3 regions of the Rossellomorea sp. NRS-1567 genome follow, and region 3 is predicted to be linked to each of the others. Evidence: a T-box and tRNA genes for the amino acid it is inferred to sense, from the RefSeq annotation. Region 3 holds a T-box; the other regions hold tRNA genes.

Region 1 (2,233 bases), on a different contig from region 3:
CTACCGTACCGGTTCGATTCCGGTCCTCGGCACCAAGTTTTTTTGCGAGAGCAAAATAAACTTCATTGGTTTGCGTAAGCAAAATATCTTTCCTTAACTTGCGATTGTCAGTAAGGAAAGAACAATATAATCATTTAGCGCCCGTAGCTCAATTGGATAGAGCGTTTGACTACGGATCAAAAGGTTAGGGGTTCGACTCCTCTCGGGCGCGCCATATTATCGGGAAGTAGCTCAGCTTGGTAGAGCACTTGGTTTGGGACCAAGGGGTCGCAGGTTCGAATCCTGTCTTCCCGACCACTTCTTTGGGGCCTTAGCTCAGCTGGGAGAGCGCCTGCTTTGCACGCAGGAGGTCAGCGGTTCGATCCCGCTAGGCTCCACCAAGTTTTTTTGCACCAGCAAAATAATCTTCATCGGTTTTTTTGCGAAAGCAAAATAAACGTCATTGATATTTGAGAGATCCATCTATCAATTAATTTGATATTAAATGTATCTTGGCGGTGTAGCTCAGCTGGCTAGAGCGTACGGTTCATACCCGTGAGGTCGGGGGTTCGATCCCCTCCGCCGCTACCAAAAGGGACCTTTAGCTCAGTTGGTTAGAGCAGACGGCTCATAACCGTCCGGTCGTAGGTTCGAGTCCTACAAGGTCCACCAAGTACCATTTCATTACGGAGGAATACCCAAGTCCGGCTGAAGGGATCGGTCTTGAAAACCGACAGGGGTGTAACAGCCCGCGGGGGTTCGAATCCCCCTTCCTCCTCCATATTTACTTTAATGGGAATTTCATTTTTATCGTCGCGGGGTGGAGCAGTTCGGTAGCTCGTCGGGCTCATAACCCGAAGGTCGCAGGTTCAAATCCTGTCCCCGCAATACCATTTTTGACTCAGGATAGGATAATCCTTGATGAGTCACGCATGGATAGTTATTTTGACTAACGTCAAGGTAATGAAACCTATTTTGCTTACGCAAATAATGAAAGTTATTTTGACTAACGTCAAAAAACTCTGGTCCGGTAGTTCAGTTGGTTAGAATGCCTGCCTGTCACGCAGGAGGTCGCGGGTTCGAGTCCCGTCCGGACCGCCATTTTCTTTTTGTAAGATTATGGTTCATAATTAAATATTATACTCTAAGTAAGGCTCAGTAGCTCAGTTGGTAGAGCAATGGACTGAAAATCCATGTGTCGGCGGTTCGATTCCGTCCTGAGCCACCATTTTTTATTTGAAGACATTATGGCGGTTGTGGCGAAGTGGTTAACGCACCTGATTGTGGTTCAGGCATTCGTGGGTTCGATTCCCATCAGTCGCCCCATATCTTCTTATATAAATAGTGCGGGTGTAGTTTAGTGGTAAAACCTCAGCCTTCCAAGCTGATGATGAGGGTTCGATTCCCTTCACCCGCTCCAATTATTTTTGGGCCTATAGCTCAGCTGGTTAGAGCGCACGCCTGATAAGCGTGAGGTCGGTGGTTCGAGTCCACTTAGGCCCACCATTTCATTATTCCGCAGTAGCTCAGTGGTAGAGCTATCGGCTGTTAACCGATCGGTCGCAAGTTCGAATCTTGCCTGCGGAGCCAATAATATGGGGAAGTACTCAAGTGGCTGAAGAGGCGCCCCTGCTAAGGGTGTAGGTCGGGCAACCGGCGCGAGGGTTCAAATCCCTCCTTCTCCGCCATATTATGGCCCATTGGTCAAGCGGTTAAGACACCGCCCTTTCACGGCGGTAACACGGGTTCGAATCCCGTATGGGTCATCTAAAAAAAGACTATCATTTTTGATAGTCTTTTTTTGTTGTACAAAGTAAAATTGGTGGTCATTTTATTAAAAATAAATTAAAAACATGACTTAATGAAGCGATTTAATTGAGTATGGAGCCAGATCGGGATTAAAATAAGCGGTTTTACATGAGAAAGCATGCTTCTACTTCTGTACGAGGGATATATTATCGACTATGACCACTTTATTATCGACTTTCCACCATATATTATCGACTTTGGCCACTTTATTATCGACTTTCCAACATTTATTATCAACTTCTACACTCTTCTTATTAGCTCGAATTTTTCAATACGATAATCGCAAGATGTGAGGGGATATTCAGTCAGTGATCATCGAAGAATAAAAGGCATCAACCACCTCTTAATCTCCCCATTAATCTTCTCAAAGTATTGAATAGCCCCCTACCTCCTCCAAAGATTACACTATGCATGATTCCTCCTTTATTGTCCCATAAAACAGGGT
Region 2 (2,233 bases), on a different contig from region 3:
TCATTAACTGAAATGATGGAAGGAGATTAGTGGGTGTTGATCAATTTCACTAAAGAGGGGAGGGATCATGAAAAGTTTTCACGATGAATGAGAAATCAACAGTGAAATTGAAGAGATTCTTAAATTCACTATTGATATAAACTTTAAATATGTGGTATATTCTTTTTCGGCTTACAAAAATGTTAAGCTGAGTATGGTAAAAAAAGTTTTCGTTTTTTGTTAACTAGAAGTTGACTTCTGCGAAATTAACTGATATAGTTATACATGTCCTTAAGCGGGACGCTTTGACAAGATGGCCCATTGGTCAAGCGGTTAAGACACCGCCCTTTCACGGCGGTAACACGGGTTCGAATCCCGTATGGGTCACCAATATGGAGGATTAGCTCAGCTGGGAGAGCATCTGCCTTACAAGCAGAGGGTCGGCGGTTCGATCCCGTCATCCTCCACCATTATTTGTTAGTGGGTAATTAATATGCCGGTGTAGCTCAACTGGTAGAGCAACTGACTTGTAATCAGTAGGTTGGGGGTTCAAGTCCTCTTGCCGGCACCATTTGATTCCTTACTGTATAGATGAGCCATTAGCTCAGTTGGTAGAGCATCTGACTTTTAATCAGAGGGTCGAAGGTTCGAATCCTTCATGGCTCACCATAGATTTTTGCATAAGCAAAATATTTTATCGTTTTGCGACAGCGAAACACCATGCGGGTGTGGCGGAATTGGCAGACGCACCAGACTTAGGATCTGGCGCCGCGAGGCGTGGGGGTTCAAGTCCCTTCACCCGCACCATAATATTTCGCGGAAGTAGTTCAGTGGTAGAACACCACCTTGCCAAGGTGGGGGTCGCGGGTTCGAATCCCGTCTTCCGCTCCAAACTAGCCGGGGTGGCGGAACTGGCAGACGCACAGGACTTAAAATCCTGCGGTAGGTGACTACCGTACCGGTTCGATTCCGGTCCTCGGCACCATTGTTTCTTATAAAATGAATTGTTTAGCGCCCGTAGCTCAATTGGATAGAGCGTTTGACTACGGATCAAAAGGTTAGGGGTTCGACTCCTCTCGGGCGCGCCATATATCGGGAAGTAGCTCAGCTTGGTAGAGCACTTGGTTTGGGACCAAGGGGTCGCAGGTTCGAATCCTGTCTTCCCGACCACTTCTTTTGGGGCCTTAGCTCAGCTGGGAGAGCGCCTGCTTTGCACGCAGGAGGTCAGCGGTTCGATCCCGCTAGGCTCCACCAAAGATTTTTGCGTAAGCAAATAAACTTCATTGAATCTTACTTAATCAAGATTCAGATTGAATAGTAAACGTTTCGTGGCGGTGTAGCTCAGCTGGCTAGAGCGTACGGTTCATACCCGTGAGGTCGGGGGTTCGATCCCCTCCGCCGCTATTACTAAATACATGACGCACGATTATAAGGACCCTTAGCTCAGTTGGTTAGAGCAGACGGCTCATAACCGTCCGGTCGTAGGTTCGAGTCCTACAGGGTCCATTATACACGGAGGAATACCCAAGTTCGGCTGAAGGGATCGGTCTTGAAAACCGACAGGGGTGTAACAGCCCGCGGGGGTTCGAATCCCCCTTCCTCCTCCATAATTCCTTTCGTGGGAAATTTCATACTTATATCGTCGCGGGGTGGAGCAGTTCGGTAGCTCGTCGGGCTCATAACCCGAAGGTCGCAGGTTCAAATCCTGTCCCCGCAATACCATTTTGACTTAGGATAGGATATCCCTTGAAGAGTCACGCATGGATAGTTATTTTGACTGTCGTCAAGGTAATGAAACCTATTTTGCTTGCGCAAATAATGAAAGTTATTTTGACTATCGTCAAAAAACTCTGGTCCGGTAGTTCAGTTGGTTAGAATGCCTGCCTGTCACGCAGGAGGTCGCGGGTTCGAGTCCCGTCCGGACCGCCATTTTCAATTACTTAGTAATAGGGAAGTTGATCATTTGAAAATTTAATCTTCTTTATAATATGGCTCAGTAGCTCAGTTGGTAGAGCAATGGACTGAAAATCCATGTGTCGGCGGTTCGATTCCGTCCTGAGCCACCATTTATACTTAAGAATCTTTAAGTATTTATTTTATTTGGAGGGGTAGCGAAGTGGCTAAACGCGGCGGACTGTAAATCCGCTCCTTCGGGTTCGGCAGTTCGAATCTGCCCCCCTCCACCATTTTTAACAAAACTCTCTATTATATAGGGGCATAGTTTAACGGTAGAACGAAGGTCTCCAAAACCTTT
Region 3 (2,233 bases):
GTAATTCACCAAGTACTGGAGGTGGCTCCCATGCCTTTAACGCCATTAGACATACATAATAAAGAATTTAGTCGTGGCTTTCGTGGTTATGATGAGGACGAGGTTAATGAATTTTTAGATCAAATTATTAAGGATTATGAAATTCTTATCCGCGAGAAGAAGGAAACGGAAGAACGTTTAAACTCCTTGAATGAACGTTTAGGTCATTTTACAAACATCGAGGAAACGTTAAACAAGTCAATCGTCATTGCTCAAGAAGCAGGGGAAGAAGTTAAGCGTAATGCAATGAAAGAATCGAAGCTGATCATTAAGGAAGCCGAGAAGAATGCTGATCGCATCGTTAACGAATCATTATCTAAAGCCCGTAAGATTGCCATCGAGATTGAAGAGCTCAAGAAGCAATCAAAGGTGTTCCGAACACGTTTCAAAATGTTAATCGAAGCCCAGCTTGATTTACTGGATACAAATGACTGGGATCAATTAATGGAATTAGATCTGGACGCAACAGATTTAAAAACTTTAAAAGAAGAAGAGACATTGTCTTGACGAAAAGCGCAATACTTTCATATAATTGAACAACAATCTAAATTGCCATATTGAAGGCTAAGACAGGGACAGTACGTTTCTTATGATATTTCCTTTCTAGCGAGTCGGGGACGGTGTAAGCCCGACAAGGAACAAAGGTACGGAAGATCACCCTCGAGCTCTACTCATGAAATCCACTTTTGGAGAGTAATGAATAGCGTCTTGTTCACGTTACGAATCAATACGAGTGAAGATCGATTTAGATCTTTATGAGGGTGGTACCGCGGGAAAAGCTTTCTCGTCCCTTTCCAGGGATGAGGAAGCTTTTTTTTGTTTCCAAAAGGGATAGCCTGATTAAGAATTGCAGGTTTTAGAAAAGATGGCAATTAAGAGAAACGTTTAGGAGGAAGATTTCATGGAGTATAAAGATACATTATTAATGCCCAAGACGGAATTTCCAATGAGAGGAAATTTACCGAAACGCGAACCGGATACACAGAAGAAATGGGAAGACATGAATATTTACCAAAAAGTGCAAGAGAGAACGAGTGATCGTCCTTTATTTGTTCTTCACGATGGACCTCCATACGCCAATGGAAATATTCATATGGGTCATGCATTAAATAAAATTCTTAAAGACTTTATCGTCCGCTATAAATCCATGAGCGGATTTCATGCACCCTATGTTCCAGGCTGGGACACTCATGGTTTACCGATAGAGCAGGCGTTAACGAATAAAGGCGTGAAGCGTAAAGAAATGACTATCGCAGAGTTCCGTAAATTGTGTGAGGAATATGCTTATGAGCAAGTTGATAACCAACGCACTCAGTTCAAACAATTAGGGGTACGTGGTGATTGGGATAATCCATATATTACTTTAAAGCCTGAGTACGAAGCTCAACAGATTAAAGTATTCGGTGATATGGCGAAGAAAGGATATATCTATAAAGGTAAAAAGCCAGTGTACTGGTCCCCTTCAAGTGAATCAGCCTTAGCAGAAGCAGAGATCGAGTATCAGGATAAGCGCTCTCCTTCCATCTACGTTGGTTTCGCTGTTACAGAAGGTAAGGGTGTTCTTGAAGAAGGGACTCAATTAGTCATCTGGACGACAACTCCTTGGACGATTCCTGCCAACCTGGGAATTGCCGTGCATGAAGATCTAAGCTATGTCGTTGTCAATGTGAAAGAAAGCAGCTATGTAGTGGCAGAGGATTTATTGGAAGAAGTTGCGAAGAATCTGGAATGGGAAGATTACTCAGTATCCAAAAAGCTTAAAGGTGCGGAGCTTGAACATATGGTGGCAAAACATCCATTATATGATCGGGATTCCCTTGTTGTTCTTGGGGACCATGTTACGACTGATTCTGGTACTGGATGTGTTCATACCGCCCCAGGACACGGGGAAGATGACTTCCTGGTAGGAAAGAAATATGGTTTGGATGTGTTATGTCCCGTAGACGATAAAGGAGTCATGACCTCAGAAGCACCTGGATTTGAAGGCTTGTTCTATGATAAAGCCAATAAACCGATTACCGAAAAGTTACAGGAAACAGGAGCATTGTTAAAGCTTAACTTTATCACTCACTCCTATCCACATGATTGGCGTACGAAAAAGCCTGTTATCTTTAGAGCGACGGCACAATGGTTTGCATCAATCGATAAATTCCGTAAAGAACTGCTGGAAGCTGTTAATGAAACAAAATGGGTA

What was found. The T-box of region 3 lies ahead of ileS (isoleucine--tRNA ligase). A T-box ahead of a tRNA ligase gene usually reads a tRNA of that ligase, here a tRNA-Ile.
Region 1: it encodes a tRNA-Ile, which carries the amino acid that the T-box ahead of ileS (isoleucine--tRNA ligase) is inferred to sense. The anticodon was not compared.
Region 2: it encodes a tRNA-Ile, which carries the amino acid that the T-box ahead of ileS (isoleucine--tRNA ligase) is inferred to sense. The anticodon was not compared.

What each region holds. Positions count from the first base shown of each region.
Region 1 covers NZ_JBITPL010000011.1:924-3,156, forward strand. Annotated here, with positions in the region: tRNA gene ACIFOD_RS06925 (tRNA-Leu) at 1-35, shown strand, start outside; tRNA gene ACIFOD_RS06930 (tRNA-Arg) at 138-214, shown strand; tRNA gene ACIFOD_RS06935 (tRNA-Pro) at 221-297, shown strand; tRNA gene ACIFOD_RS06940 (tRNA-Ala) at 305-380, shown strand; tRNA gene ACIFOD_RS06945 (tRNA-Met) at 494-570, shown strand; tRNA gene ACIFOD_RS06950 (tRNA-Ile) at 575-651, shown strand; tRNA gene ACIFOD_RS06955 (tRNA-Ser) at 668-760, shown strand; tRNA gene ACIFOD_RS06960 (tRNA-Met) at 794-867, shown strand; tRNA gene ACIFOD_RS06965 (tRNA-Asp) at 1,004-1,080, shown strand; tRNA gene ACIFOD_RS06970 (tRNA-Phe) at 1,132-1,207, shown strand; tRNA gene ACIFOD_RS06975 (tRNA-His) at 1,230-1,305, shown strand; tRNA gene ACIFOD_RS06980 (tRNA-Gly) at 1,326-1,399, shown strand; tRNA gene ACIFOD_RS06985 (tRNA-Ile) at 1,409-1,485, shown strand; tRNA gene ACIFOD_RS06990 (tRNA-Asn) at 1,495-1,569, shown strand; tRNA gene ACIFOD_RS06995 (tRNA-Ser) at 1,577-1,667, shown strand; tRNA gene ACIFOD_RS07000 (tRNA-Glu) at 1,674-1,745, shown strand.
Region 2 covers NZ_JBITPL010000016.1:762-2,994, reverse strand. Annotated here, with positions in the region: tRNA gene ACIFOD_RS11470 (tRNA-Glu) at 295-369, shown strand; tRNA gene ACIFOD_RS11465 (tRNA-Val) at 374-449, shown strand; tRNA gene ACIFOD_RS11460 (tRNA-Thr) at 475-550, shown strand; tRNA gene ACIFOD_RS11455 (tRNA-Lys) at 573-648, shown strand; tRNA gene ACIFOD_RS11450 (tRNA-Leu) at 702-786, shown strand; tRNA gene ACIFOD_RS11445 (tRNA-Gly) at 796-870, shown strand; tRNA gene ACIFOD_RS11440 (tRNA-Leu) at 876-964, shown strand; tRNA gene ACIFOD_RS11435 (tRNA-Arg) at 991-1,067, shown strand; tRNA gene ACIFOD_RS11430 (tRNA-Pro) at 1,073-1,149, shown strand; tRNA gene ACIFOD_RS11425 (tRNA-Ala) at 1,158-1,233, shown strand; tRNA gene ACIFOD_RS11420 (tRNA-Met) at 1,310-1,383, shown strand; tRNA gene ACIFOD_RS11415 (tRNA-Ile) at 1,412-1,485, shown strand; tRNA gene ACIFOD_RS11410 (tRNA-Ser) at 1,494-1,586, shown strand; tRNA gene ACIFOD_RS11405 (tRNA-Met) at 1,623-1,696, shown strand; tRNA gene ACIFOD_RS11400 (tRNA-Asp) at 1,832-1,908, shown strand; tRNA gene ACIFOD_RS11395 (tRNA-Phe) at 1,970-2,045, shown strand; tRNA gene ACIFOD_RS11390 (tRNA-Tyr) at 2,082-2,165, shown strand; tRNA gene ACIFOD_RS11385 (tRNA-Trp) at 2,191-2,233, shown strand, end outside.
Region 3 covers NZ_JBITPL010000015.1:35,795-38,027, forward strand. Annotated here, with positions in the region: gene ACIFOD_RS09635 (DivIVA domain-containing protein) at 31-546, shown strand; T-box leader at 597-834, shown strand; gene ileS (isoleucine--tRNA ligase) at 941-2,233, shown strand, end outside.